Linked DNA regions of Corallococcus caeni. The protein of the gene in region 3 interacts with the protein of the main gene of each other region in a pairwise test. Links are inferred from orthologs where the notes say so. Each region holds a gene or a part of one and is shown on either strand. Other genes may lie near its edges.

Evidence for each region.
Region 1: the proteins of ftsZ (region 3) and AABA78_RS10605 interact in binary tests that used the Escherichia coli proteins (3 or more experiments, as listed by UniProt). The link is inferred for Corallococcus caeni from one-to-one orthologs.
Region 2: the proteins of ftsZ (region 3) and rlmN interact in binary tests that used the Escherichia coli proteins (3 or more experiments, as listed by UniProt). The link is inferred for Corallococcus caeni from one-to-one orthologs.

Annotation. Positions count from the first base shown.
Region 1 is NZ_BTTW01000002.1:602,941-612,721, forward strand. The notes cover bases 4,330-7,105. They hold AABA78_RS10605 (rod shape-determining protein), read right to left. Parts: upstream 6,347-7,105; coding sequence 5,312-6,346; downstream 4,330-5,311. Other genes in these bases: AABA78_RS10600 (tetratricopeptide repeat protein), read left to right, coding at 4,330-5,269; AABA78_RS10610 (glycosyltransferase family 2 protein), read right to left, coding at 6,579-7,105. Outside these bases: AABA78_RS10580 (metallophosphoesterase family protein), read left to right, coding at 1-957; AABA78_RS10585 (c-type cytochrome), read left to right, coding at 981-1,799; AABA78_RS10590 (hypothetical protein), read right to left, coding at 1,837-2,031; AABA78_RS10595 (hypothetical protein), read right to left, coding at 2,082-2,294; more of AABA78_RS10600, read left to right, coding at 2,879-4,329; more of AABA78_RS10610, read right to left, coding at 7,106-7,298; AABA78_RS10615 (pyridoxal phosphate-dependent decarboxylase family protein), read right to left, coding at 7,355-8,821; AABA78_RS10620 (hypothetical protein), read left to right, coding at 8,984-9,289; AABA78_RS10625 (2,3,4,5-tetrahydropyridine-2,6-dicarboxylate N-succinyltransferase), read left to right, coding at 9,355-9,781. UniProt on the Escherichia coli protein: Forms membrane-associated dynamic filaments that are essential for cell shape determination. Acts by regulating cell wall synthesis and cell elongation, and thus cell shape.
Region 2 is NZ_BTTW01000003.1:918,814-928,621, forward strand. What follows is about bases 7,006-9,808. They hold rlmN (dual-specificity RNA methyltransferase RlmN), read right to left. Parts: upstream 9,071-9,808; coding sequence 7,940-9,070; downstream 7,006-7,939. Other genes in these bases: rimM (ribosome maturation factor RimM), read right to left, coding at 7,006-7,272; AABA78_RS17820 (KH domain-containing protein), read right to left, coding at 7,269-7,553; rpsP (30S ribosomal protein S16), read right to left, coding at 7,577-7,837; AABA78_RS17835 (siderophore-interacting protein), read right to left, coding at 9,159-9,808. Also shown: AABA78_RS17780 (M23 family metallopeptidase), read left to right, coding at 1-812; AABA78_RS17785 (hypothetical protein), read left to right, coding at 890-2,173; rsmI (16S rRNA (cytidine(1402)-2'-O)-methyltransferase), read right to left, coding at 2,206-3,039; AABA78_RS17795 (YraN family protein), read right to left, coding at 3,052-3,417; AABA78_RS17800 (ATP-binding protein), read right to left, coding at 3,454-5,364; rplS (50S ribosomal protein L19), read right to left, coding at 5,466-5,864; tRNA (guanosine(37)-N1)-methyltransferase TrmD, read right to left, coding at 5,984-6,721; more of rimM, read right to left, coding at 6,718-7,005.
Region 3 is NZ_BTTW01000001.1:1,347,373-1,357,350, forward strand. The notes cover bases 2,787-5,759. They hold ftsZ (cell division protein FtsZ), read right to left. Parts: upstream 4,905-5,759; coding sequence 3,669-4,904; downstream 2,787-3,668. Other genes in these bases: AABA78_RS05365 (acetyl-CoA carboxylase biotin carboxylase subunit), read right to left, coding at 2,787-3,134; AABA78_RS05370 (hypothetical protein), read left to right, coding at 3,308-3,652; agmC (adventurous gliding motility protein AgmC), read right to left, coding at 5,244-5,759. Outside these bases: AABA78_RS05345 (FHA domain-containing protein), read left to right, coding at 1-107; AABA78_RS05350 (response regulator), read left to right, coding at 152-745; AABA78_RS05355 (enoyl-CoA hydratase/isomerase family protein), read right to left, coding at 742-1,506; AABA78_RS05360 (acetyl-CoA carboxylase biotin carboxyl carrier protein subunit), read right to left, coding at 1,546-1,758; more of AABA78_RS05365, read right to left, coding at 1,785-2,786; more of agmC, read right to left, coding at 5,760-9,978. UniProt on the Escherichia coli protein: Essential cell division protein that forms a contractile ring structure (Z ring) at the future cell division site. The regulation of the ring assembly controls the timing and the location of cell division.

The DNA.
Region 1 (9,781 bases), on a different replicon or contig from region 3:
TTGGTCAACGTGGCGGAGGCGCAGGGGGAGAAGCCGAAGTTCTCCTTCGCGTACATCTCCGACACGCACCTGTACGAGAACAAGCTCAACGACCGCTTCGTGCGCGCCATCCTCAAGGCCGTGGACGACGTCAACGCGCTGGACCCCCAGCCGGACTTCGTCCTCTTCGGCGGTGACCTGGCGCAGCTGGGCCAGGCCGGCGAGCTCAAGCTGGGCGCTCAAATCCTCAAGTCCGTGAAGGCCCCCATCAAGATGATGGTGGGCGAGCACGACTGGTTCCTGGACATGGGCGAGCTGTGGCGCGACCTGTTCGGCGCGCCCAACTACTCCTTCGACCACAAGGGCGTGCACTTCGTGGTGCTCAACTCCATCCACGAAAAGGACTTCTGGACGGAGCGGAAGCTCTCCCCCATGGAGCGCATGAAGATCGTCGCCGGCCTGGACAACGGCATCCAGTCCCGCTTCGAAGTGGGCGCCGAGCAGCGCCAGTGGCTCCAGAACGACCTGGCCAAGGTGGCGAAGAACACGCCGCTCATCGTCTGCAGCCACTCGCCGCTCTACAAGTACTACAAGCCCTGGAACTTCTGGACCGACGACGCGGACGAGGTGCAGGCCCTGCTCAAGCCGTACGAGAAGGTCACCGTCATCCACGGCCACACGCACCAGCTCTTGAGCAACCGCATCGGCAACATCTCCTTCCACGGGATGCTGTCCACCGCGTGGCCGTGGCCGTACGCGCCCGAGGGCCTGCCCACGCTCACGGTGCCCATGAACCGCGCGGATCCGTTCAGCCAGTTCGACGGCTGCGGGGATGGCCGCATGGACGTGCTGGAGTCGGGGCTCGTGGACAAGCTCTACAACCTCTGGCAGCGCGACCCCATCACCGTGCGCGCCAGCTACCTGGGCTCCAACGGCAAGCAGTCCGCGCCCCCCAAGCCCAAGCTGCCCACCTACTAGGACCGGAAGAGGAACCCCCTCCCATGAACCTGCGAATGAAGCTGCTCGTGGTCCCGTGCGCGGCCCTGTCCTTCGCCGGCGGCGTGGCGCTCGCCACGTCTCCGGAAGCGAAGCCTGAGCCGCTGCCCAGGCACGTCCTGCCCGCGTCCAAGGACGGCAACCTGGTGCTGGGCCTGTGCGACGGTGAGACGTCCATGGAAGTCCCCGGCGTGAAGGACGGCCAGAGGCTCACGCGGGCCCAGGCCATCACCGCCACCGCGCAGTTGATGGATGACTGGCGCAAGAAGAACCCGGACGCGAACTGGGACGACGTGCCCGGCCCGGTGCTGGCGCAGGCCACGCCTCCGGCCGCGAAGAAGAGTCCTCCGCCCGCGCCCCAGCCCAACCCCGGCGCGAAGTCCTCGGGCAACGACGTGCGCCAGGGCGGCGTGGGCGCGCAGACGGGCGCGAGCGCGGTGCCCCAGCAGCAGAAGGCCAACCTCCAGACGGGCCACACCTACGGCGCCTACTCCGAGCGCGACGAGCAGGTGTGGGCGGACTCCGTGCAGGCCGCCGTGAAGGAAGGCCACCGCGTGTTCCATGACGCGGAGGCGCTGGGCGGCACGGTGGGCGTGTCGTGCGACATGTGCCATCCGGACGGCGCCAACACCCACCCGGAGACCTACCCGAAGTACCAGGTGCAGCTGGGCCGCGTGGCGCTGCTGCGCGACATGATCAACTGGTGCATCGAGAACCCGGTGCGCGGCAAGCCGCTGGCGGACGGCGACCCGAAGATGCGCGCGATGGAGGCGTACATCTATGCGCAGCGCAAGGGCGTGAAGCTGGAGTATGGCAAGCACTGACGCCCGGGCTGGACCTGGGGCTCCGGTGCTTCGGCGCTCAGGGGCCCAGGTACAGGTCCAGGGCCGCGTAGGCCGCGCAGAACGGATACGCGAACAGCAGGCTGTAGAAGACCTGGAGCGGCGTCAGGCGCCGCCGGTCGATGAGGCCCCCACTGGGGCCGCGTTCATCCCGGCGGCGCAGGTACGCCCCCAGCGCGAAGGACACCACCCCCGACACGAGCCATGGGTTCATGGGGGAAGGCATCAAGCGCGCTCGGACGGGGGGGCGCAAGCCGGTCCCCGTCACATCCGGTTGATGAGGAAGCGGACCACCAGGAACAGCGCCATCGCGTAGGCGTACCCCAGTAGGACGCGCCCGGCGATGCGCTGGGGCGTCGGCTTGCGAGGGGAGGCGTCCTCCGCCGGGGGCGCGCGGCGCTGGTCGCGCATCATGAGGAAGCGCCCCAGCCCGAGCGCGACGATGACGGAGATGATCACGAGGTCGAAGGCGTCCATGGCGCGGGAGCTTCGGGCCGGGGCCTGACGGGATTCAAGGCAAAGGGGAGCCTCCCCCCGCCAAAGGCACACCGTACGAACCTGTCCGACAGTCGGACCACTTGGGAGGAGCGTGGCAGGGGGACGCTGCATGAACCTGTCCGACAGTCGGACCAGTTGGGCGGACCGTGGCGGGGGGCGCACGCTCCAGCCGAGCCGCAGGAACCTGTCCGACAGTCGGACCACTTGAGAGGACCGTGGCATGGGGACTCCGCACGGACCTGTCCGACAGTCGGACTCGTTGGGAAGCCCGTGGCAGGGAACCTCCGCTCCATCCGAGCCGCATGAACCTGTCCGACAGTCGGACCAGTTGGGAAGATCGTGGTAGGGGACCCTCTGCCCCGGCCGAGCGGTGGAAACCTGTCCGACAGTCGGACAGCTTTGGACAGCGGCGTCGGGCGGGAGGTGGCCCCCGCGGATGTCCGGGGGCCTGGCGCGACGATGGCGGAGACACTCTTGAGGTCGAGGGCCTTGGGCCGTGGCTTGAGGGGATTCACGGCAGGGGGCTTGCTTCACACCCGTCAGCCCCCGGTTGAATGCGGGCCATGTCCCTCACCCCTGTCTCGGACCCCAGCGGCCTGCTGGAGCGCGCGCCGCGTCTGACGGAACTCCTGCCAGACTCCGCGCTGTCGGAGGCGCTGTCGCGGGGCGATGCGTGGGCGGTGCACGCGGTGCTCTGCCGCAGGCTGGAGCTTGAACCGCCCGGGCCCACTCGGCTGCTGCTGACGGCGCTGGTGGAGGACCGGGGCGCTTTCGTCATCGCGGGTCGCCCGCCGCCCACGTCCTCCGTGCTGGGGACAGGCGTCCGGTGGAAGGGCGCTCCTCCGCGCGCCGCCGCCCCGGACTCGCCCTACGTCGCCGAGCGCACGGTGACGGTGCTGGGCATTCCGGTGTGGCCGCTGGACGGCTACCTCGTGCGCTCGGACGACAAGGCGTCCGTGCAGGTCATCGGGCAGGTGCCGCCCTCGCCCGGATGGGCTCGCCGCCGCGCGGCTGCCCTGGCCGTGATGGCGCTGGGGCTCTGTGCCCTCGCGGGGGCGGGCGCGGTGTGGCTGGAGGCGCGGAGCCTGCGCGCCGTGACGGTCGTCAACGGCCTGTCGCGGCCCGTGGACGTGCGCATCGGCGGCGAACACTGGGTGGTGGCGCCCGGGACGCAAGAGCAGGGGCGCGTGAAGCTGGGCGACGACCTGCTCCGCGCGGTGACGACCTGGCCCGGCCAGGAGGCGGTCCTCGAGGACGTGGTGCTCCCGACGGAGGGCGAGCGGATCCTCTACAACGTGAAGGGCGCGGCGATGCTGGAGGCGGTCCCGGATGCGGAGGCCACCTACGCGAGCCCTCGCTCCCGGTCCTTGCCGGAGAACGCCATGGTGCTCCAGTCGGGTGAGCGGCTCTCCGTCCAGGCCGCGAACTGGGAGGCCGCCGCGCGCGCCTTCGCGGAAGAGGGACGCTGGCAGGCCGCGGGCCGCGTGGCGTCCGCCGTCGCGGAGGTGGAGCCCGGGAACACCCTGGCGCGGGAGACGGCCGCGCACGCGTGGCTCACCGTGGACACGCAGGTGCCCGCGAACCTTCCGGCCGACCTGCGCTGGCGCAACACGCGCGACTACGCGGCGATGCTGATGCACACCTGGCAGGAGGACCCGGAGGCCCAGGCGCTGGCGCTGGAGTTGATGCGCTTCATCGGCCAGGGGGCCCAGGCCCGCGCACGCTACGCGGAGCACGCGCAGCAGCATCCGGACTCACCGCTGGCGGCCCTCTACCTGCAGCGCGCGAGCCCTCCGCATCCGGGCTCCGCGGACGCCGTCGATGCCTACGCGAAGCTGGCGACACGTTTCCCGGACTCGCCCGAGGTGAACCGCGCGTGGCTGGAGGCGCGGTGGCGCTTCGAGCTGGAGGACCCGCCGGACTGGGGGGACCGCGAGCGCCAGGAGTTCATCACCGAGACGGCGAGGCTGCTGACCGCCCTCGAGCAGAAGCACCCGCCAGAAACACTGAAGGCGCTGGAGCTGGACGTGCGCATCCTCCTGCGCGCGCGGCTGCGCGACGCGGCGACGACCCTGGTGCGCCGCCACGGCGAGGACCCGCGCCGCCGGACCTGGGACTTCCTGGTGCTGGCCGGACGCACGGCCGCCGCCGCCGGGCCCGAGCACACGTCCTACGTGATGCGCGACTGGATTCCCCCCGCCCTGGCGCGGCAGCCGGAGCGGATGGCGCTGCTGGACCTGCTCACCGGCCAGCGCTCGCCAAAGGACGCGGAGCTCGCCGCGCTGGTGTCCCCCGTGGACCGCGCCGTGCTGCGCATCACCCGGGACGTGCTGCTGGACCCGAAGCGCGTACTGGAAGAGGCCAGGGGCGACCCCAAGGCCGTGCTGCCCCGGCTGGACCCGGAGGTCCTCGCGCTCCTCGCCCTGGAGCTCACGCGCACCGGCGACGCCTGGGGGAAACAGCTCTTCAATGTCTCGCTGCCGCTGATGCTCGCGCGCGAACCGCTGCGACAACACGTCCTGTCCGCCTCGGACGTCCCTGGACCGGAGCTCCGCCGCCTGCCCCCGGGCCTGCGCGCCGCCGCCACCCTGGTCCACGCCCGGCGCAATGCGAAGGAGGGCTACCCGGTGTTCACGGAGCGCCTGGACGGCCTGGCCCGCATGGACGCCCTGGGCGGCTTCGCCGTCCGCGCCGCCAGCTCCTGGATGCGGCGCGCCTTCGACGCCTGCATGGACACGAAGGTGGACACGAAGATGGACACGAAGATGCCGCACTCCCTGCCGCTGGGAATCATGCTGAGGGGGGACCTGGTGCGGGAGCAGTCCCGCAGGGAGGACGACCCGGAGGGCCGCCGCTCGAACTGCGAGGCACGCATCGTCGCGCCCACGGGCTTGCCGCTGCCCCGGGCCGCCGCCACCCCACCGCCCGGAAACGCGAACGGCGCCGACCCCTGAGCGAGGTCCGGCGCCGTCACGATGCATCGGAAGAGGGGAGCCTCAGCCCGGCTGGCAGACCTGGCGGAGGATGTCCAACGACTCCAGCGCCTTGCCCGCGCCAATCACCACGGCGGACAGCGGGTCCTCCGCGAGGAACACGGGCAGGCCCGTCTCCTCGCGCAAGAGCGTGTCCAGGTTCTTGAGCAGCGCGCCGCCACCGGCCAGCACGATGCCCCTGTCGGCGATGTCACCGGCCAGCTCCGGCGGCGTGCGCTCCAGCGTCAGCTTCACCGCTTCCACGATGCCGTTGACGGGCTCCGCGAGCGCGTCGCGCACCTCGTCGCTGGACACCGTCAGCGTGCGCGGCACGCCGGCCACCAGGTCGCGACCCTTGATCTCCATGGTCATGACCTCGTCCGTCGGGTACGCCGTGCCGATGCCCATCTTGATGAGCTCCGCCGTGCGCTCACCGATGAGCAGGTTGTACTTGCGCTTGACGTACTGGATGATCGCCTCGTCCAGCTTGTCGCCGCCGATGCGCACGGACTTGGCGAACACGATGCCCGCGAGGCTGATGACCGCGACGTCGGACGTGCCACCGCCGATGTCCACAATCATGTTGCCGCTGGGCTCCGTCACCGGAAGGCCCGCGCCAATCGCCGCGGCCATGGGCTGCTCGATGAGGTAGACCTCGCGCGCGCCCGCGTTGGCGGCCGCCTCACGCACCGCGCGGCGCTCCACCTCCGTGATGCCGGACGGGATGCCGATGATGATGCGCGGGTTCACCAGCGTCTTGCGGTTGTGCGCGCTCTGGATGAAGTAGCGCAGCATCGCGGCGGTGATTTCGAAGTCGGCGATGACGCCGTCCTTCATGGGCCGGATGGCCACGATGTTGCCCGGCGTCCTGCCGAGCATCTCCTTGGCCTCCTTGCCCACGGCGAGCACCTTCTTGCCGCCGCGCGAGTCCTGCTGCACCGCCACGACGGAGGGCTCGTTCGACACGATGCCCTGGCCGCGGATGTAGATGAGCGTGTTCGCCGTACCCAGGTCGATGGCGAGGTCGCGCGAAAACAGGGTGTGGAGCCAGTCGAACATACGGGGACGGAAACTTTCGGAAGGGCCGCGAAACTTCCCCGCCCTTCAGACGGAGTGCGTTGTCGAAACTACTACGCGCCGCAATACGGAGGAAGAAAAGCCGGAGCCCCCTTGGGGCGCCGCTCGCTGGACAACCAACCGCACCCGCCGCTCTGTTCCCTTCTCCGCATTCGACGCGGCCCCGCGCGGAAGAGCGGGCCGCATCCTCCCCCGGACAGCGACCGGGCGGACGTCAGCGCTTCACGGAGTACTTCGCGATGGCGTAGAGGGCGCGCACGCCGTCCTTCCAGCCAATCTTCTTGCCCTCCTCGTAGGTGCGCCCATGGTAGCTGATGGGCACCTCGAAGACCCGCCAGTCGCCGCGCGCCACCTTGGCGGTGATTTCGGGCTCGAAGCCGAACCGGTCCTCCTCCACATGCACGGAGCGCAGGACTTCCGCGCGGAAGGCCTTGTAGCAGGTCTCCATGTCCGTGAGGTTCAGTCCGCTCGTCATGTTGGAGAGCGTGGTGAGCACGTTGTTGAGGACGGTGTGCCAGTAGTACAGCACCCGGCGCGGCGACCCGATGAAGCGGCTGCCGAAGACGACGTCCGCCTCGCCATCGATGATGGGCTGGATGACGCGCGGGATGTCCTTGGGATCGTACTCCAGGTCCGCGTCCTGCACGAGGATGATGTCCCCGGTGGCCTCGGCGAAGCCCCGGCGCAGCGCGGCCCCCTTGCCCTGGTTCTTCTCCTGGAAGAGCACCCGGATTTCGTTCCGGTTCTTCGGCGTGCCACCCAGGACGTCCAGGCCCTGTTCGGACAGCTGGCGGAGGAACTCGCGGCTGCCGTCCTTGGAGCAGTCGTCCACCAGGACGAGCTCCTTGGGGAAGTCCACGGCGGTGCAGCGGCGGAGGATTTCCGCCAGGGTAGGAATCTCGTTGTAAACGGGAATGACGAGCGAGACGAGCATGGCGGCCCCGCCCTATCGCATTTCCTCCGTCCGGGCGACTCCCTTGCACACAAAATTCAGGGCCGGGCCGCCATCCGGAGCGCGTCCAGCAGGGCCTCCAGGTCCGCGTCCCCCGTGAGCGGGTGGATGAGCGTTGTACGCAGGTACACCCCCCGGGGCAGCCGCGTCTGCACCAGGTAGAAACTTCCACGGGTAACCAACGCCTCGCGCAGGCGGACCTGGAGGGCGTCCCAGCCCTCCGGGGGCACGTGCGCGGGGGTGTGGCGGAAGCAGACGATGTTGCAGTCGGGCTCCAGCGCCAGCTGGAAGTCCGGGGCGGCGGTGAGCATGCCCGCGAAGCGCCGGGCCTGGTCATAGGACGCGGTGACGGCCTCCTCGAAGACGCGCGTGCCCAGCACGGACAGGCACGCGTAGACCTTGAGGGGCATCATCTCCTTGGTGCACTCCAGCGTGCGCAGGCCCACGTCGCTGTAGGGGCGCGCGTCGTCGCCGTCGCCGTGGAAGAGGTAGTGGGCCTCCTGGGAGAAGGCGTCGAAGGAGCGCGCCCCGTCGCGGAAGAGCACGGCCGTCACCAGCGCGGGCATGAGCAGCCCCTTGTGCGCGTCCCACACCACGGAGTCCGCCCTTTCAATGCCCTTCACCTGCGCGCGGTACTTCGGGCTCAGCGACGCGGCGGCCCCGTGCGCGCCGTCCACGTGGAACCACAGGCCGTGCTTTTGCGCGAAGTCCGCCACGGGTTCCAGCGGGTCGAAGGCGCCGGTGGCGGTGGAGCCCGCGCTGGCCACCACGGCGATGGCCTTGCGCCCCGCGCGGGTGGCCCCGGCGAGCGCGTCCTCCAGGGCGTCCGGCCGCACGCGGAAGTGGTCGTCCACGTCCACCGGGGTGAGGCCGCCCTCGCCCCAGCCCATGATGCGGACCGCGCGGGCCAGGCAGTAGTGCGCGGAGCGGGGCACGAGCACCGTCAGGGGCGGCCCCGCGTGCGCGCCGCCGTTCCACGCGTCGTAGCCGGCCTTCGCCTGCCGCGCGGCGAGCAGGGCGGTGAGGTTGCCCGCGCTGCCGCCGGAGGTGAGCACGCCCCGGGCGCTGGAGGGCAGCCCCAGCTTCGCGGCCATCCACGCGAGCACGTGGTGCTCCATCGCGGTGGCGACGGGGCCCATCTCGTACACGGCCATGCCGTTGTTGAGCAGCGACGACACGGCGTCGCACAGCGCGGAGAGCGGCACGGGCGCCGTCACCTGGTGGCCCACGTAGCGCGGGTGGTGCAGGTGGTGCGAGCCCTCCAGCACGCGCGCCATCAGTCCCGCGAAGGCCGAAGCCAGTTCCTGGGGCGGCTCTTCTGGAAAGGCCGTGGCGAAGCGCTCCTGGTTCACCGCGGGCGGGGCCCAGGGGAGCACCGGCATCGCGCCCCCTCCAAGCGCGGCCTTCAGGTAGTCCGCGAGCTGATCCATCAGGGCGTGGGCGGTGGCCCGGAAGGCCTCCGGGTCGTAGGCGGCACGCAGCGGGGGGAAGACGGGGGTCGTCATGACGGGCGCAAGCTAACGGGAGCGCCCCCTCCGGGCCCGGGGAAACTCCAGGCCGCTCCTCCTACCCAGGGGCCGGGCGGGCAGGGGGCCGGCTCGAGGCCGGGCGGCTCGCGGCGCCTCCGGACCGTCCCCACCTTTCCCTCGCACGGGAGGAGGCGACCGATGGCTTTCGACGACACGCCGTTCGAGCGGCGCTCCATCATTGGCGGCATGCGGGTCCGCTCGGCGGACGGGAAGATGCTGGGCTACGTGGCCTTCATCGGCCAGGAGCACATCTATGTCCGGCGCTCGCCCTTCAACCACCACTGGAAGGAGGTGCCCCTGTCCGCCGTGGGCCGGGTGCTCCCGGGCGCCGTGGTGCTGCGCGAGGGCACCGGCCCGCTGGTCCCCGCGGACAAGCAGCATCACGGGGAAATCCTGTCGATGACCCATCCGCTGGCGCTGGTGCCGGGCGCGACGCACGTCTGACGGCCGTCCGGCGGTGGACACTCAGGAGGGGCGCGGACCGCTGAAGTGTGATTGAACTTCGCGTCATGGCGACATCCCTCGAAGAGCTCTCCCAGCGGGTGTCCGCGGCGTTCGCGGACCGGGCGAAATTGAAGGACGCGGACACCGTGGCGGCGGTGCGCGAGACGCTTGCGCGGCTGGATGCCGGCGAGCTGCGCGTCGCGGAGAAGGGCCCGGAAGGCTGGCGGGTCAACGCCTGGGTGAAGGAGGCCATCCTCCTGTTCTTCGCCGTGTCGGAGATGCAGGTGATGGAGGTGGGCCCCTTCGAGTTCCACGACAAGGTGCCCCTGAAGAAGGGCCTGGAGGCGGCGGGCGTGCGCGTGGTGCCCCCGGGCACCGTGCGCTACGGCGCCTTCGTGGAGCGGGGCGCGGTGGTGATGCCCGGGTACGTGAACATCGGCGCGCGGGTGGGCGCGGGCACCATGGTGGACACCTGGGCCACCGTGGGGTCGT
Region 2 (9,808 bases), on a different replicon or contig from region 3:
CCGTGAAGGCCGCCGGCCTGGAGCGCGCGTCCATCCGCATCGAGGGCCCGCTGGAGACGGCGCTCATCCAGGCCTCCGACGCCACCGTGGGCCCCGCCCTGGCGCAGGTGGTGACGCGCACGCTGGTGTGGTGGGTGCGCGTACCCGGGGAGATCCTCCGGGGGGACACGCTGGACGTGCTCTACCAACGCCGCCCCAACGAGGAGCCGCTGGTGTACGCGGTGCGCTTCGTGAGCGGCAAGACGGGCCAGACGCACCGCGCCTACCGCTTCACGCCCGCGGGCGAGCCGAACGCCCACTACTACCTGCCCAACGGTGACGAGCTGGAGCTGCGGATGGAGAAGTCGCCCATCGACAGCTACGAGCAGATCACCTCCCTGCTGCGCGACGGCCGCGGCCACAAGGGCGTGGACTTCCGCGCCCCGGTGGGCACGACGGTCCGGGCGCCCTTCGCGGGCGTCATCAAGCGCAAGAACTGGAACTTCGGCAGCAACGGCAACTGCATCGAGCTGGTGGAGTCCGGGGGCAAGGGCCGCCGCGCCCTCTTCCTGCACCTGTCGGAGCTGCCCCGCACGGTCCAGGCCGGGATGCGCGTGTCCGCGGGCCAGGTGCTGGCCCAGAGCGGCAACACGGGCCACTCCTTCGCCCCCCACCTGCACTACCAGCTCATGCTGGGCGAAAACCGGGTCCTGGACCCCTTCGATCAGCACAAGACCTACCGCGCGTCCCTGGTGGCGACCCAGAAGGGCGCCTTCGACACCGAGGTCCAGCGGCTGGACGGCCTGCTCGGGACACCCGTGGCGGGCAAGTAAGGCCCACCCATTTCTTGACACTCCTCCGACGGCACGGCTAGCTGGCAGGCCTGGGCCGTGGTCGTCGGAGGTAGTGGATGCACAGGTTTCGCGCCGTCATCGCCGCGTTGACGCTGGGCGTGCCTTTCGCCGCCAGCGCGGCGGACATCACCCGGATTGCTTCCTCGTTCGAGGACGATGATCCGTTCGACCTCTTCTTGGACGTGGGCTTCGAGCGCACGCAGACGCGCGCGAAGATCGTCCGCGAGCAGCTCGGCGGCCCTGGCGCCACCGACGTCCGGGAGGTCAACGAGCTCTGGTACAAGGGCGTGGACGCGCGGCTGAACCTGGCCGTGGCCTTCGGCCTCTGGAAGGACCTGGAGTTCAGCTTCAAGCTGCCCATCGTCTTCCAGCAGAACGAGACCTGGAACTTCGTGTCCGGCACGAACCAGCGCAACTCGACCATCACCAACAGCTGCTTCAACGCGGACGGCTCGCCCTACTCCCCCGAGGGCTGCGTGGGCCGGCTGTTCCAGGTGCCCCAGGAGAGCTACCGGGGCGGCCTGGGCAACGTGCACTTCGGGCTGGCGTACGCCTTCTTCAACCAGGAGAAGGACGACACCAAGCCCACGTGGATCATCGGCATCGACTACGAGGCGCCCACCGCCAAGCAGCGCGATCCGAGCCTGGACAACACGGACCCGGACGGCGACCGCGGCAACGTGGGCGACCGCGTCCACAAGTACCAGCTCTACACGGTCTTCTCGCGGCGCATGGGCGTGGCGGAGCCGTTCTTCAAGGCGTCCTACACCATCCCGGTGCGCGGCCCTGGCGCGTACTCCAACTGCGACCAGTCCGGCGCCAACCCACCCAACCTGGGCGCTCCGGGCAACTGCTACAAGGACCCGTGGACCCGCAACGAGACGGGCATCCACGCCCCCTCGCAGACGGCCGTCACCTTCGGCATGGAGCTGGTGCCCTTCGAGAACGCGGCGAAGAGCCAGAAGTTCGCCCTGGACGTGCGCCTGCTGGGCAACTACGTGGGCCGCGGCCGGTACTACAACGAGCTGAGCTCCGCGCTGCGCAAGCTGCTCACCTCCGACGACTACTTCCAGGTGGGTGGCCAGCTCGGCGTCGCCGCCCGCGCCGCGGATGCCTTCACCATCCACGCCTCCGGCAACTTCTTCTACAACACGGACCACCTGCTCACGACCGAGGCCATTGGCCAGGACCTGAACGGCGACGGCACCGTGGACACCGCCCCGGGCTCGCCGGAGCTGAACCCCACGTTCGACTGGCGCTACGACACGGTGTCCCGCCGCTTCCGGGCCATCCAGAGCACCACGTTCCGCTTCGACCTGGGCGCGTCCTTCAGCTTCTGACGGCCCGCGCATGAGGCAGCGGCGGGCCCCGCCTACCGCTGCTTCAGCCCCAGGCCCAGCCGGTACACCTCCTGGCCGGGCCACCCCGCGCGGCGGGCCAGCTCCGTGCTCAGCGGCTTGAGCTTCTCGCCGCGGGCCAGGCCCGCCTCCAGCGCCCGGCGCAGCTCGTCCTCGCTCCAGCGCTGCTCGCCGGTGCGCCCCTCCACCAGCACCACCACCTCGCCCCGGGTCTCCTCGCCCGCGTAGCGCGCGACGAGGGTGGACAGCGGGCCCCGGACGAACTCCTCGTGCAGCTTGGTCAGCTCGCGCGCCACGCACGCGCGCCGGTCCCCCCAGGCCTCCTGGAGGTCGGCCAGCGTCTCCGCCAGGCGGCGCGGGGACTCGTAGAGGACGCAGGTGGCGGACAGGGGGGCCACTTCATCCAGCATGGCCCGGCGCTCCGGGCCCTTGCGCGGCAGGAAGCCCAGGAAGTGGAAGCGCCCGGTGGGCAGCCCCGACGCGCTCAGGGCGGCCACCAGCGCCGTGGGCCCGGGCACCGGCTCCACCTTCAGGCCGCGCTCCAGCGCCTCCGCCACCAGCTTCTCCCCCGGGTCGCTGATGCCGGGGCTGCCCGCGTCGGTGATGAGCGCGCAGTCCTCCCCCGCTTCAAGGCGGTCCAGGATGCGCCCGGCGCGCTGCCCCTCCGCGAAGGCGGGCAGGCTGACCAGGTCCTTCCCGGTGATGCCGAAGTGGTCCAGGAGGATGCGCGAGTGCCGGGTGTCCTCGCACGCGAGGAAGCCCACGGTGCGCAGCGTCTCCAGGGCCCGGGCGGTGACGTCCCCCAGGTTCCCGATGGGCGTGGCCACGAGGTAGAGCGTTCCAGCCAAGGACGGATTCCTTTACATGCCAGCGTCGAAGGCGGCGGGCAGGTGCTCCACCCGGGCGTGCTCGCCCTGGCCCACGACGGAGATGACGTCGAAGCGCACCATGCGCCCGTCGATGCCGTTCTGGAAGAGATAGTGCAGCGCGGCCTTCACCACCCGGCGCTGCTTGGCGAAGGACACGGTGTGCGAGGGGTCTCCCCAGGCCGCGGTGGAGCGCATGCGCACCTCCACGAAGCACATGAGTTCCCCCTGCTCCGCCACGATGTCCAGCTCCCCGTAGCGGCACGTCCAGTTGCGCGCCACCACCCGGAAGCCCTGCGACTCCAGCAGGCGCACGCCCTCCGCCTCCGCCACGTTCCCCACGTCCCGCCGCGTTGCCATCCCGCCCCCGCCGCCCCAAGCACTTCTTCGCGGCGGCTAGACGTTAACGGTGCCGTCCGACATCTGGCCGAAGCCGGGGTGGGCGGTGACGTGCAACACCTGCGTGAGCGTACCCAGGTGCTTGAGCATGCGGGCGACGAGGGGCAGCTTTGCCTCGTCCACGCCCGTCAGCACGTCATCCAGGATGAAGGGGCGCTTCACCCGGGCACACGTCTTCTCCACCACCGTCATGCGCAGCGCCAGGTAGTAGAGGTCGATGTCCTTCGGGGACAGCTCCCCCACCGGGATGCGGCTGTTCGGCGCGAGCAGGAAGGCGTTGCCGTCGCGGTCCCACTCCACGCCCTGGTAGCGCCGGTCCGTGAGCGCGGTGAGGTACTGCACGCAGCGGTCCTTCATGAGCGCCTGGACCGACAGCATGTCGGACGTGAGCACGTCCGCGGCCTGCGCCAGCACCAGCGGGGAGGGGTCCTCCAGCGGATCCACCGGCACGGGCGCCTGGCCGGGGGCCGCGGCCACCTGCACCGGGGGCGCCTTCGCCAGCGCGATGGACTCCTTCAGCCGGGACAGCTCGCGCTCCACCTCGCGCAGGTCGCGCACGTAGGTGCCCTTGGCGGACAGCTCCGCGTTGAGCTCCTCCTGCTGTGCGCGCAGCTCCTGCCCGTCGCGGATGGCGCCCTGGTACTCGGCGGAGGCCTCGTACTCCTCCAGCTGCGTCTGCAGCTCCCCCAGCCGCATGCCGAGCAGGTCCTTCTGCTCCAGCGCGCCGGGGATCTCCTCGTAGGTCTCCAGGTTCAGGGCCTTGATGGCCATGCGCACCGGCGCGTCCTCGAGCTCGAACTCGTCGAGGATCTTCTTGTGCCGCGCGTCCTTTCGGTTGTCCTTGGAGCCCTTGCGCGTGGCCGCCTGCAGGTCGTCCACGTAGCGCCAGGCCATCAGCGCGGCGGCGAAGAAGGCGGGGATGTTGATCAACGCCAGGTAACGCCACAGGGGCTGCGCCGCGACGATGCCCAGGCCCACGCTCAGGGCCATGAAGAGCACGCCCGTGCCCAGGCCGCCCCAGAAGACGCGGTTCTTCGTGAGCGGCGGCACCTTCAGCGACGCGTCCTCCAGCTCCGGATCCCGGTCCGTCTCCAGCCGGGCCAGCGCCTCGTCCCGCCGCGCCACCGCCTTCGGGTAGCGCTTCACGCGCGAGAGGATGTCCAGCGGCAGGCCCAGCGACTCCGGCGAGGGCGCCGCGCGCCATGCGGCCTCCGCCTCCACGATGGCGGCCTTGAGCCCCTCGCCGCCCTTGAGCTTCGAGTCCGCCTCGAAGATGAGCGACGACAGCTCATCCACCTTGAACTGGAGCTGATCCACCGCCTTCGCGGTGACGAGCTCCTTCTCCAGCACCTTCACCTTCGCCTCGGCGGCCGGGACGTCCTCCGCCGGCAGCACCTGCGTGGCGGCCGCCAGCGACGGCGTGGCCCCGGAGGCCTTCGCTCCCGCGGCCGCGGCGGCCTTGGGCGCGCTCTTGCGGGGCCGGCGCGACGGCAGCATCACCAGCTGGAGGCAGTATACCTGTTCGAAGGTGGTGCGCGGAGGCAGGCCCGCCTGGCCGCGCAGGTACTGGTTGATCTCCGACGTGTCCGTGGACACCAGCTCCGGCTGGCTCGTGTTGGGGTTGAGCCGGTGCAGCGAGCCGGAACCGCCCAGCTCGCGCAGCACCCGGTACGTCATCCCGTCCTGGCCCACGAACGTCAGCGCGGCCTTGCCCGAGCGCCCCGCCGAGCCCACCAGGCTCGAGTCCCCGCCCCGGCCGTCCGCGAACAGCAGCGACAGCGCGAGGTTCCCCAGCGGCAGCACGTCCGCCGTGGGCGGCTTGAGGATGAGGTACCCGGTCTTCAGCGGGAAGCGCCCGGCGGGAGAGAACCCGCGGACGTTCTGGATGGCGACCTCGACGAAGTGCATGGCGCGCGCAGTCTAGCCCGAACGAAAAAAGGAGCGTCCAGTGAAGGACGCTCCTTGTCTCACGCGGCCGCGAAGGCCGCGAGAGGGTTTCTGCGGACCTACTAGCCCTGAGCGGCGGCGGCCTTGGCGGCCTTGGCGGCGGCCTTCTCAGGATCCACCTGCACGTCCACGCGCGAGGCCTTGCCCTTCAGCTCGCGGAGGTAGAACAGGCGCTTGCGGTTCACGTCACCGCGGGTGAGGACCTCGATCTTCTCGTAGCGCGGGCTGTGGATGGGGAAGATGCGCTCCACGCCGACGCCGAAGGACATCTTGCGCACGGTGAAGGTCGCGCGGTTCGTGCCCTTGGTCTTGCGGATGACCACGCCCTCGAAGGCCTGCACGCGCTCCTTCTCGCCTTCCTTGACCTTCCAGTGGACGCGAACGGAATCACCCGTGCGGAACGCGGTGATGTCCTTGCGCAGGAACTTGTTTTCGACGTGCTCGATGAGGCTGCGGCGCATGACGGACTCCAGAAAGCGGAACTTGACGCGTAGGACGCGTGGAAAAGAGCGGGCCGTCCTAGCAGAGACCGCCGGGACGAACAAGCCTGCAACAAAAGGTTCCGCGAGAACACGCAGGGTTACAACGCTTCTTCTTCCCTGGCGAGCAGTTTCTGATCCGCTTTGCTGAACTCCAGCCGCGCGAACAGGTCCGGCCGCCGCTCCTGTGTGAGCTTGATGGCCTTCCACCGGCGCCAGCGGGCGATGCGCGCGTGATCGCCGGACTGGAGCACGGCCGGCACCTCGGCGCCCCGGAAGACGGGCGGGCGGGTGTAGTGCGGGTGCTCCAGCAGCCCCTCCTCGAAGCTCTCCGCCACGGAGGACGCCTCGTTCCCCAGGACGCCCGGCACCAGCCGCGCCACGGCGTCCACCACCGCCATGGCGGCGACCTCTCCGCCCGTGAGGACGAAGTCGCCCAGGGACAGCTCGCCGTCCAGGAAGGGCATCACCCGCTCGTCCACGCCTTCGTAACGGCCGCAGACGAGGATCAGCCCGGCCTCGTGTCGCGCCAGCTCGCGCGCCGTGGCCTGCGTGAACGTGGGCCCCCGGGGGCTCATCAGCAGCGCCTTCGCGCCGGGCAGGCGGGCGCGCGCGGCCTCGATGGCGGCCACCAGGGGTTCGGGCTTCATCACCATGCCGGCGCCGCCGCCGTAGGGCGCGTCGTCGGTGACGCGGTGCTTGCCCTCGGCGAAGTCGCGCACGTCGGTGAGCGTGACCGAGATGAGCCCCTTCTCCTGGGCCTTCCCGAGGATGCTCGCGCCCAGGTAGCCGGACACCATCCCGGGGAACAGCGTGAGGAGCTCCACGGGGTAGCTCACCCGCCGTCTCCGTCGCCAGGGCCTTCCGGCCCGTCCGCCTCCAGGTACTCCGGAGGCCGGATGACGATGCGCCCCGCGGGCACGTCCACCGCCGGAACGAACTCGTCCGCGAAGGGCACCACCAGCTCCGGCCGGCCCTTGGCGCGGATCACCAGGTTGGGCACCTCACCGGTGGCCCAGACCTCTTCCACCGTGCCCAGGGAGGCGCCCTGTTCATCCACGGCGGCCAGGCCAACGAGGTCGCCCTGGAAGAACTCGCCCTCTTCAGGCGGCTCCAGGTCCTCGCGGTAGACGAACACCTTCGCGCCCACCAGCGCCTCGGCGGCCGTGCGGGACTCCACGCCCTCGAAGTACAGCAGGTCTTCCTTGTTCGCCGGGCGGAAGGACTCCACGGCGTACTCGCGCTCCTCTCCGGAGCGCAGGCGCAGCCGGACGCGCTCGACGGTGCCGAGCGTCTCCGAGGCGGGGTCGAACGCGCGGACCGCCACCTCGCCGCGCAGCCCGTGCGCACGGGCCACGTAGCCCAACTCCAGACAGGCCAGCGCGCTCACCGCGCGGCGTCCGGAGCGGGCGGCACCGGGGGAGAACCCGGGGCACGCCGGTCGTCGAGAATCTCCAGGCGGACCTTCTGGCCCTGTTTCTGGGCGGCGGCGTTGAGCAGCGTCCGGAGGGCGTTCACGGTGCGCCCATCACGGCCGATGACCTTGCCGACGTCCTCGGGGGCGACCTTCAGCTCATAGAGCCGGCCGCCATCCGCCTCGGAGATGCGCAGGGCGACCTGGTCGGGTTGATCAACCAGGGCCTTCGCCAGATACGTGAGCAGCGGCTCCACGTCTTGTCCAGACGGGGGCGTGCTCAGGCGGTGGTCGCCGGGGCCTGCTTCTTCGCCGTCTTGATGAGGTCCGCGACCGTCTCGGAGGGCAGCGCGCCGCTCTTCAGCCAGTAGTTCAGCCGCTCCTCGTTGAACTGCACCTTCGCGGGGCTGTGGTTGGGGTCGTAGGAACCGACCTGCTCCAGGAACTTGCCGTCGCGCGGGCTGCGCGAGTCGGTGGCAACCACGTGGTAGTACGGCATCTTCTTGGCGCCCGCGCGGGCAAGACGGAGGACAACGGCCATGGAACGCTCCAGCGAAAACGTGTGACTTCTACGGTAACAGGCGGAGGGGGGCGCTCTTAGCGCCCTGCCGACTGGATTGTCAAGGAAGCTCGGGTGCTTATGTCACGTCGGGGCTTCCGCGGCCGTCTCGTCCCGGTTGGCGAGCTGACCACAGGCCCCGGCGATGTCCCGGCCCCGGTTCTTGCGGATGTATGCCGCGACGTGCGCCTCGGCAAGGATGGCCCGGAACTCCTCGGCCCGCTGCTCGCCCGTCGTCTGGAACCCCAGCCCGGGGTTCTCGTTGTAGGGAATCAGGTTCACCTTCGCGGGGATGTCGCGCAAGAGCTCTTTCAGCCGGTGCGCGTCCTCGTCGGTGTCGTTGAAGCCCTTGAGCAGCACGTACTCGAAGGTGATGCGCCGGCCCTGGCGCAGCGGGAACTTGCGGCAGGCGTCCAGGAGCGCCGCGATGTTCCACTTGCGGTTCACCGGCATCGTCTGGCTGCGCTGCTCGTCCGTGCTGGCGTTGAGCGAGATGGCCAGCTTGACGTCCGTCTCCTGGCCGAAGCGCTCGATCATGGGCACCAGGCCCACGGTGGAGACCGTGATGTGCCGGTGGCTGAAGTTGGGCCCCTCCTCCGACTGGAGGATGGAGAGCGCCGTCTTGAGGTTCTCGAAGTTGTGGAGCGGCTCGCCCATGCCCATGAACACCAGGTTCGTGAGCGGGCGGAGCGTCTCCAGGCCTTCGTTGCGGCGCACCTCGCGGTTCACCGCGTGCACCTGGGCGACGATCTCCCCGGGGGTGAGGTTGCGCTTGAGGCCCAGCGTGCCCGTCATGCAGAACGAGCAGGCCATCGCGCAGCCCACCTGCGTGGACACGCAGAGGGTCTTGCGGTCCTCCGCCGGCATGTAGACGGACTCGATGAAGCGCCCGTCGCGCGTCTTGAAGCGGTACTTGATGGTGCCGTCGACGCTGCGCTGCTCCAGGTCCTTCACCAGCGGGACGATCTCCGCCTGGACCTTGAGCTTCTCGCGCAGGGCCTTGGACAGGTCCGTCATCTCGTCGAAGGACGTGGCGCCGCGCTGATGCAGCCAGCGGTAGAGCTGCGCCGCGCGGAACGGGCGCTCGCCCAGCTGCTCGCTCAGGAACAGCGCGAGCTTCTCGCGCGACAGGCTGGCCACGTCGGTCAGCTTCGCGGGGGCCGGCACCGGCAGGGGCTCGGTGACTGGGAGGGCTGTGGCGGTAGGCTCTGACATCGTTCAGTCGGGGCTAACGGAGGGAACTGCGGCGTGCTTCCCACAAGAAGGCACGGCAAGTCAAAGGAGTGCCCGTCCCCTCCCCTGCCTACCCCTTCGAGTCGTGGTGCTCGGCGACGCCGCGCTTCCAGTAGCCGGTCACCCGCATCCAGCTCTTGTTCAGACCGCGCTCGTTCACCAGGTGTTCCCGGATGGGCTTGAGCGACGTGGACTCGCCGGCCACGAACACGAAGCCGTCCCCGGCCGGAGGCGTCCAGGCGCGCAGCGCGTCCTCCAGGTGCCTCGTCGTGCCGGCCTCCGCGCCGCCTCGGTGCAGCCAGGTGAGCGTCACGTCCGCCTTGCTGACGAGGGGCTGCTCCTCCGCCGCGTCCGCGACCTCGATGAAGGCGAACGCGCGCCTGCCCGCGGGCAGCTCCTCCAGGCGGCGAGCAATGGCCGGCAGCGCGCTCTGGTCCCCCGCGAGCAGGTACCAGTCGAAGTCGTCCGCCACGTCGTGCGTGCTGCGCGGACCGCCGATGCCCATGAAGTCGCCGGGCTTCGCCTGCGCGGCCCACATCGACGCGGGGCCCTCGCCGTGCAGCACGAAGTCGATGTCCAGCTCGTTCGCCTTCGGGTCGAAGCGGCGCGGCGTGTAGTCGCGCGACGCGGGCTTCTTGAGCCCCTCCGGCATGGCCAGGCCGTGGGGCCCCACCACCGGCATGTCCGGCTTCTTCACGCCGGGCTCCGCGAAGAAGCACT
Region 3 (9,978 bases):
ACCGGGCCCGCGTGGTGGAGATCTTGAGCAACCGCAGCACGAAGGGTGATGGCACCGCGGCGGTGCCGCAAGCGCCCAATCCCCCCGCCTCGAGCAATGGCGAGTAGTCCCCCCCGCAGCACTTCCCTCAACCCTGCAGCGAGGAGACGCTGTGCAGATTCGCATCCTGGTAGTTGATGACGAGCAGGACAACTGCGACTACCTCAAGCTGGTGCTGACCCGTGAAGGCTACGAGGTCGTCACCACCACGGACCCCACGCAGACGGTGGACATCCTCCGGGGCTCCGACTTCCACCTCGTCATCCTCGACATGATGATGCCGCAGATGTCTGGCACCGAAGTGCTGGAGCTGATCCGCAAGTACGACACGGACATCGCGGTCATCGTCGCCACGGCCTACCCCACCGTGGACACGGCCGTCGCGTCGCTCAAGGCGCAGGCGTCCGACTACGTGAAGAAGCCCATGGAGCCGGAGCAGTTCACGGCCGCCGTGCGCAACGCGCTGCAGAAGAAGGGCCTGTCCCAGGACCCGGAAGCAGACCTGCACCGCGCTATCGGCCGCACCATCCGCGACGCGCGCAAGACGCAGGAGCTCACGCTCAAGCAGCTGGCCCGCCGCACGGGCCTGTCCGTGTCCCTGCTGTCCCAGATTGAACGCGCGGAGTCCTCGGCGTCCATCTCGTCCCTCTACAAGATCGCCTCCGCGCTCCAGCTGCGGATGGGCGAGCTGTTCGGCGACACCTAGCGGCCGTTGAACCGGGGCGCGCGCTTCTCCAGGAAGGCCGCGCGCCCCTCCTTCGCGTCCTCGCTGCCAAAGGCCTCGCCGCGCACCTGACGCAGGTGCGCGACGTCCTCCGGGGACAACCCGGAGCGCGCCAGCAGCCCGAACGCCTCCTTCATCCCCGACACCGCCTTCGGCGCCCCCGCGGCCAGCGTCGCGCACAGCGCCAGCGCGCGCGCTTCCGCGTCCTCGGGGCACTCGTCCAAGAGCCCCCACGCGAGCGCCTCCGCCGCCGGCAGCCGCCGCGCGGTGAGGAACAGCTGCTTGGCGCGCGAAAGCCCGACGAGCCGCACCGCCCGCGCCAGCCCCTCCGGCGAGTACACGATGCCCAGCCGGGCCGGAGGCATGAGGAAGAACGCGTCGCCCGCGCCCACGCGGAAGTCGCACGAGGCCGCCAGGTCGAAGCCCGCGCCCACCGCGCCGCCCTGCACCAGCGCCACCGACGGCGCAGGGTGCCGCTCCAGCTTCAGCAGGCACGCCACCAGCGGGTCATCCGGCAGCCGCCCGTCCGCGCCCGGGGGCCCCAGGTGCGTCAAATCATAGCCCGCGCAGAAGTGCCCGCCCTGGCCGCGCACCAGCAGCGCGCGCACGTGGCCGGCGGGCTCCAGCGCCGCGTCCAGCCGGGCCAGCAACGCGTCATTCAGCGCGTTGCGCCGCGACGGGTTGGAGACGGTGAGCACCCGGACACCGCCCTCGCGATCCTCCACCTCCAGCGTGGGCTCCATCCCTGGCGTCGCTCCCCGTCCCCTTCGTGAAGCCCGTGACTACCCGAGCACCACGAGGACGTCGCCCTCGTTGACCGCCTGCGCTTCCTTGCAGCGGATCTCCTTCACCGTGCCGCCCTCCTCGGCCTCCACGGGCATCTCCATCTTCATGGACTCGAGGATGACCAGCGTGGTGCCGGACTCCACCGTGTCGCCCACCTTCACTTCAATCTTCCACACCGTGCCCGTGATGTGCGCCGCAACGTCCGCCATGAACCGTCCCTCCTCGGGTGGGATACTTAAGGCTTCGCGTGAGAATCCAGGAAGTGCGTGTCCAGCTCACCGGCGCTGAAGGCAGGGTCCTTCAGGATGCGCAGGTGGAGCGGGATGTTCGTCTTGATGCCTTCGATGCGGAAGGACTCCAGCGCCTTCACCGCGCGGGCAATGGCCTCGTCGCGCGTGGCGCCGCTGATGATGAGCTTCGCAATCATGGGGTCGTAGTTCGGCGTCACCACGTCCCCTTCCGCGTAGCCAGAGTCCAGGCGCACGCCCTCGCCCGTGGGCGGCTGGAAGACCTTCAGCGGGCCGGGGGACGGGAAGTACTTCACCGGGTCCTCCGCGTAGATGCGGAACTCCAGCGCCGCGCCTTTGCGCTTCACGTCCTCCTGCTTCACCGTCAGCTTCTCACCGGAGGCGATGCGCAGCTGCCAGCCGATGAGGTCCAGCCCCGTGGTCAGCTCCGTCACCGGGTGCTCCACCTGGAGCCGGGCATTCATCTCGATGAAGTACACCTGCCCGTCCGAGTACAGGAACTCCACCGTGCCCGCGTTCGCGTAGCCGAACGTCTTCGCCGCCGTGACGGCCGCCGTGAAGAGCGTGTCCGCCAGCGCCGCGTTGCGTCCATTGGCGAACAGCACCGACGGGGCCTCCTCCACCACCTTCTGGTGCCGGCGCTGGATGGAGCACTCGCGCTCCAGGCCGTGGATGAGGTGGCCGTGGGTGTCGCCCAAAATCTGCACTTCGATGTGGCGGGGCGCCGGGAAGTAGCGCTCCAGGTACACGCCCTCGCGGCCGAAGGCGGCCTTCGCCCGGTCCGTGCACTGGCGGTAGACCTTCTCCAGCTCCGCGGGGTCCTTCGCCGCCGCCATGCCGATGCCGCCACCGCCGCTGGCGGCCTTGCACAGCACCGGGTAGCCGATGCGCTCCGCGGCCTCCAGGGCGCTCTGCACGTCCGGCAGGACGCCGTCGCTGCCCGGCACCACCGGCACGCCCGCGGCGGACACCAGCTTGCGCGCCTGGCTCTTGTCCTTCATCCGGGCCATGGCCTCCGGCGGCGGGCCCACGAAGACCAGGCCCGCGTCCGCGCACGCCTGCGCGAACTCGCCGTTCTCCGACAGGAAGCCGTACCCGGGGTGCACCGCCTGCGCGCCCGTCTTCTTCGCCGCCTCCAGGATGGCGGGGATGCTCAGGTAGCTGTCCTTCGCGGGCGCGGGGCCGATGCGCACGGCCTCGTCCGCCTCCTTCACGAAGGGGAGGTTCACGTCCGCGTCCGAGTACACCGCCACCGTCTTCACGCCCATGCCCCGGGCCACGGCCCCGATGCGACGCGCGATTTCACCCCGGTTGGCGATGAGCAGCTTCTGGAACATGGCAGGCACCCTGGCGTTGCGAAGGGCGGCCAAACTAACCCCCACCCCCTTGACTGACAAGCGTTCGGGCAGGTGCGCAACAGGTCCGTACAGTCCCGTAAATTTGCGGACTTGCGAACCCCTGGCGTACCTTGCCCGACGTGAAGCCTCCCTCGACAGGAACGCACAGCGTCGTGGACCTGCATGGTGCCCGCCGCGCCCGCCGTCTGGACTTGTACCGGAACCGGCTCAACCAGCGGCAGCAGGACACCCGCGCCAATCTGGTGACGCTCTACGAGGGCGGCACCCTCTTCACGCCCGACGGCACGAAGCAGGGCCGCTCGCTGCTCAAGGCCCTGCAGCTCCTGCAGCGGGCCGGCACCCGCCTGGAGGAGCTGTCCGGTGAGGGGCTGCTGCCCGCCCCCAGCGTGTCGGAGCGCATCGACGCGCTCTACGACGAGGTGGACGGACTGTTCACCAAGTGCGACCGCCTCACCGGCAGGGGCACGGCGAGCGTGGCCCGCCTCCCCCGCGGCTAGCGTCCCGGCTGCCTGATTACGGCAGCTCCGTCTGGCCCTGGCGGCGCAGGAACGTGGGGATGTCGAACTGATCCTCGTCCAGGGGCAGCGCCGCGTCCTTCACCACGGCCGTGCGCGCGCTCTGCATGGACGACTTGGGCGTCTCCACGGTGGACATGGTCGGACGCGGCGTGCTCTTCGCGGGCACCAGGCTGGCCACCTCCTCGCGCGGCGAGGACAGGGCCAGGGGCGGCGTGGAGGGACGGCCCACCAGCGGCACCTGGACCACCTGCGCCATGGGGCGCGCCTTGGGCGCGTCCCGGTGCACGAAGCCCGTGGCGATGATGGTGATCTTCACCTCGTCCTGGATCTGCTCGTCGATGAGCGACCCGAAGATGATCTCCGCCTCGCCGTCCGCCGCGTCGTGCACCAGCGTCAGCGCCTCGTTGACCTCCTGCAGGGTCATGTCGCGGCCGCCGGTGATGTTGATGAGCAGGCCCGTGGCGCCGTCGATGGAGACGTCCTCCAGCAGCGGGCTGGAGATGGCCTGCTGCATGGCGGTGATGGCGCGGCGGTCGCCGCAGGCGTGGCCCGTGCCCATGAGCGCCAGGCCCTTGTCGCTCATGATGGTCTTCACGTCCGCGAAGTCCACGTTGATGTAGCCGTGGTACTGGATGAGGTCGCTGATGCCCTGCACGGCGTTGAGCAGGACTTCATCCGCGCGCTTGAAGGTCTCCAAGAGCGGCATGGGCTCGTTGGAGAGCGACAGCAGGCGCTGGTTGGGGATGGTGATGAGCGTGTCCACCGCGGCCTTGAGCTCCACGATGCCCTGCTCGGCCTGCTTGCGGCGCTTGTTGCCTTCGAAGAGGAACGGCTTGGTGACGACGCCCACCGTGAGGCAGCCCAGGCTCTTGGCGATGTCCGCGATGATGGGCGCGGCGCCCGTGCCGGTGCCACCGCCCATGCCCGCGGTGACGAAGACCATGTCGGCGCCTTCCAGCACCGCGGCGATCTGATCGCGCGACTCCAGGGCGGCCTCGCGGCCCATCTCCGGGTTGGCGCCCGCGCCCAGGCCCTTGGTGAGCGCCTGGCCCAGCTGCAGCCGGGTGGGCGCCTTGCTCGCGGCGAGCGCCTGGACATCGGTGTTGGCGGCGATGAAGTCGACGCGGTCGAGCTTCGACAGAATCATCGTGTTGACCGCGTTGCAGCCCGCCCCGCCCGCGCCCACGACACGAATCTTCGCGGCCTGCTTGTTCTGCTCGAACTGGTCCATGTCGTCCTCGTGGCGGAAGCACCGCGGCGCCGTCCGCGGAAACACCCACCGTCGACAATCATCAGGAAGTCGGGCGCTTTGGCAAGTATTCCGCTACCAGCCTGTAGCGCCCTGCTGCGCGCCCGAGTCCTGACGCCCACTTACGCGTGTGGCATCAGCGGGCATGCGGACATCGCGCGCGTGCAAACACCCTCTTGACTCGCGTCCGGTGACTCGCCGTGGCCAGTCGTCCACGCCCTTCGCGCACGCATGACGTGACAGGACGGGGCTCGGATGACGAAAAGGCCCGGCTCCCTCGGGGGAACCGGGCCTTCCGTTTTTCATTCCTGCGAGCGCGAGCTACGGGGCGGGCTTCTCCACTTCCACCTTGCCCATCCGCGCGATGTTGAATTCCACGCGGCGGTTGTTCTCCCGGCCTGCGGCCGTCTTGTTGGTGTCCACGGGCTTCGTCTCACCGTAGCCCTCGGACTCCAGGCGCTCGCTCGCGATGCCCTCGTTGACGAGGAACGTCTTCACGCTGGCGGCGCGGCGCTTGGACAGGTCCAGGTTGGCGACGTCGCTGCCCTGGCTGTCCGTGTGGCCCTCGATGCGCAGCAGTTCCACCTGCGGGTTGGCGCGCAGCACGGCCGCCACCTGCTTCAGGATGGGGAACGAGCGCGGCAGGATGACGTCCTTGTTCGTGGCGAAGTAGACCTTCTCCAGGATGAGGATGCGCTCGCCCTCGACGAGCACCTTGACCTTGCCCTTGTCCGGGCAGCCGTCCTCGTCCTCCACGCCGTTGATGGTCTCCGGCTCCAGCGGGCACTTGTCCGCCGTGTCCGGGATGCCGTCCTTGTCGTTGTCCGGGTCGGGGCAGCCGTCCTCGTCCTGGAAGCCGTCCTTGTCCTCGGGCGCGTTGGGGCACTTGTCGTCCGGGTCCATCAGGCCGTCGCCGTCGGAGTCCACCGGCGCGGGCGGAGGCGGCGCGGGCTTCGTGTCCGGGCAGCCGTCGGCGTCCTCGAAGTCGTTCACCGTCTCCGGCTCGTTGGGGCACTTGTCCGCCGTGTCCACGATGCCGTCGCCGTCGTTGTCCGGGTCCGCGCAGCCGTCCTGGTCCTGGAAGCCGTCGAAGTCCTCGGGGCCCTCCGGGCACACCGGCCGGGGCTGCGCCGGGGCGCGCTCCGGGGTGCTGTAGCCCACGGACGCGAGCACGCGGAAGGTGGGCGTGCCGTAGCCGTGCGTGAGGCCCGGGCCCGCGCCCACCTGCGCGGACAGACCGGTGAGGCCGCGGTACTTCAGGGCCGCGAGCAGCTCCAGCGGACGCTCCTCCGCGTCCTGCTGCTTGAAGCCCATCGCGCCCACCAGCGAGGCCTGGACGGCCAGCGGCAGGTCACCGAGCGGCGCCTCCGCGCCCACCCCGTACGCCAGCGCGCTGCCGACGTTCAGGTTGCGCAGCTGCTCCGCCTTGCGGATGTCCACGCCCACGTTGGCGAGCACGCGGAAGCGCCGGCCGTACTCCGCCACCACGCGCGGGTTGACGGACACGCCCGACCCGCCGAGGAAGTCCGAGGCGCCGCCGGTGGGCAGCGACACGGGCACCACCACGGACAGGCCGTAGTTGTCACCGTCCAGGAGCCGCGCCTTCGGGATGAGGCGCAGGTCGCCGATGCCGCCCCCGCTCACCCCGTTGGCGAACGACGCGTCCACGCCCGGCGAGTTCTCCGAGCTCTGGAGCGTGATGGGCAGCACGACGCCGATCTCGAACCGGTCGTAGAGGCCGACGGCGCCCATCAGGTCGAAGCCCACCTGACTCTTCACCACGGAGGTGATGTACGTGTCCGAGCGGGGGTCGAAGAAGTTGAGCGGCTTGTCGGCGTAGTTGACCGACAGCCCCACGTTCCACCCCAGGTGCCGCTGCACCTTCGCGCCGTGCACCGCGAGAACATCCGCGACGCCCGGGCCCGGCTTGTACTGCTGCACGTCAATGGCCTGCGACACAGCCGTGGCCTGCGCGTGGGCGGAGGTGCCCGCGAACAGGGCCGTGACGAACACGGCCAGCGCCCCACCCGCGCGCGCCAGGAGGTTCCCGGCGCGGCGGAAGCGGCGGCCCACCAGGGGCAGCGCCAGCAGCATCAGCGCGAAGGGCGCCAGCGAACCGGAGCCGCCCGTGCTGCAGCCGTGGCCCACCACCAGGTAGTCATCGTTGGCGTCGAGCGGGTTGGAGCCGCCGTTCACCTCCGTGCCGTCGTCGATGCCGCCCTGGTCGGTGTCCTTCAGCGTCGGATCCGTCTCCGTGGCGTCACGGCGGCCGTCGTGGTTGGCGTCTTCCTCGCCGTCCTTCAGGCCGTCGCCGTCGGTGTCCGCCTTCTTCGGATCCGTCTTCGTCGTCGGGTCCGCGTCCGGCTTGAAGTTCGGGGACGACGTGTCGGTGCCCGGCGGCGCGGTCTCCACGGTGACACCCAGCTCCGTGCCATCGAGGATGCCGTCGTTGTCGCTGTCGGGGTCGAGCGCGTCGATGAGGCCGTCCCCGTCCGTGTCGGTCAGCCCGTCGATGCCGTCCGGCACGCCGTCGTCGTCGGAGTCGGAGTCGAACGGATCCGTCCCCTTCTCCAGCTCCGTGGCGTTGTCGATGCCGTCGCCGTCCGCGTCCTTGTCGTCCGCGGCGTTGTTCGGGTCCGTCTCCAGCACGTCCACGCGGCCGTTGTGGTTCTTGTCCTCGATGCCGTCGAGCACGCTGCCGCCGTCGGTGTCGGGGTTGAGCGGGTTCGTCTTGGTGTCGGGGTCCTGATCCGCGACGAACTTCGTCGGGTCGGTGTCCTCGCCCTGGGGCTGGGTGAGGCCCAGTTCCAGGCCGTCCGTCAGGCCGTCGCCGTCGGTGTCGCTGTTGTTCGGGTCGGTCTCCGTCGGGTCCTTGAGGCCGTCGTGGTTGGCGTCCTCGTTGCCGTCGAGCAGACCGTCGTCATCCGTGTCGTCGTCCAGCGGGTTCGTCTTCGTCGACGGGTCCTTGTCCGCCACGAACTTGGACGGGTCGGTGTCGTCGCCCTGGGGCTCGGTGAGACCCGTCTCCACGCCGTCGGTCAGGCCGTCGCCATCGGTGTCGATGTTCTTCGGGTCCGTCTCGTCGGCATCGACGATGCCGTCGTGGTCCTTGTCCTCGTTGCCATCGAGGATGCCGTCGTCATCCGAGTCGCTGTCGAGCGGATCCGTGCCGCCCACCTTGACCTCGACGCCGTCGGGGATGCCGTCGCCGTCGGAGTCCGGGTTGTTCGGATCGGTGCCCTGGGCGATCTCCTCGTCGTCCGTCAGGCCGTCGTTGTCCGTGTCCACCGTGCCCGCCGGGTTGACGGTGAAGGTGGTGGTCGCGGTCGAGCTGTTGGTGGTGCCGTTCGTGGACACCGCGGTCACGGTGTACGTGCCATTGGCCAGCGGGCCGGGCAGCGCCTGGCTCCAGTTGCCGCCCGTCACCGTGATGGGGCCGTAGTTGGTGCCCTGGAAGGTCACCGTCACGGTGGTCGCGTTCGCGGCCGTACCCGTCACCGTCACGTTGGGGTTGGTGAGGGTGGAGCCGTTGGCCGGCGTGGTGATGGCCACCGTCGGCGCGGCCGTGTTCACCGTGAAGGTGGAGGTCGCGGTCGGGCTGGTGTTGCCCACCGCGTCCACCGCCACCGCCGTCACCGTGTAGGAGCCGTTGGCCAGGGGGCCGGGCAGCGCCTGGCTCCAGTTGCCGGAGGCGTCCACCGGGATGGGACCATAGTTCGTGCCCTGGAACGTCACGGTCACGCTCGTCGCGCCACCCGAGGCCGTACCGGTCACCGTCACGTTGGCACCCACCGTGGACCCGTTGGCCGGCGTGGTGATGGCCACCACCGGCGCGGTCGTGTCCACCGTGAAGGTGGAGCTGTCGGGCGTGCTCTCGTTGCCCGCCGCGTCCGTGGACACCGCGGTCACGGTGTACGTGCCGTCCGCCAACGGGCCGGGCAGCGCCTGGCTCCAGTTGCCGGAAGCGTCGACCGGGATGGGGCCGTAGTCCGTGCCCTCGAAGGTGAGCGTCACGAAGGTGGCGCCCACGGAGGTGCCGGTGACCGTCACCGTGCTGGAGGCGACCGTCGTGCCGTCCGCCGGCGCGGTGATGTCGACTTCCGGCGACGTCAGGTCCACCGTGAAGGTGGTGTCGTCCGGCGTGCTCTCATTGCCCGCCGCGTCCGTGGCCACCGCGGTCACGGTGATGGGGCCCTCCGGCAGGGACACCGGCAGTTGGTAGGTCCAGTTGCCCGCGCCATCCACGGGGATGGGGCCGTAGTCGTTGCCGTTGTAGGTCAGCGTCACGGACGTCGCGCCCGTGGACGTCCCCGTCACCGTCACCGTGTCGGTGCCGACGACCGCACCGTCGGCCGGGGTGCTGATGGCGACGGTCGGCGGGGTCAGGTCCACCGTGAAGGTGGAGGTCGCGGTCGCGCTGGTGGTGCCCGCGCCGTTCACGGACACCGCGGTCACGGTGTACGTGGCCTCGGCCAGGGGGCCGGGCAGCGGGAAGCTCCAGTTACCGGAGCCGTCCACGTTGATGGGGCCGTAGCTGGCACCGTCGAAGGTGAGCGTCACGGAGGTCGCGTTGGTCGTCGTACCAGTGACGGTCACCGTGGCGGTGTTCACCGAGGTGTTGTTGGCCGGCGTGCTGATGGCGACCGTGGGGACCGTCAGGTCCACCGTGAAGGTGGAGGTCGCGGGCGTGCTCTCGTTGCCCGCCGCGTCCGTGGACACCGCGGTCACGGTGTGGCTGCCCTCGGGCAAGGTCACGGGCAGCTGGAAGCTCCAGTTGCCGGAGGCATCCACGGGGATGGGACCGTAGTCGGTGCCGTTGTAGGTCAGCGTCACGGACGTCGCGCCCGTGGACGTACCCGTCACCGTCACCGTGTCGGTGCCGATGACCGCACCGTCAGCCGGGCTGCTGATGGCCACCGTCGGCGCCGTCAGGTCCACGGTGAAGGTGGAGCTGTCGGGCGTGCTGGTGTTGCCCGCCGCGTCGGTGGCCGTCGCGGTCACGGTGTACGTGGCCTCGGCCAGGGGGCCGGGCAGCGCGTAGCTCCAGTTGCCGGAG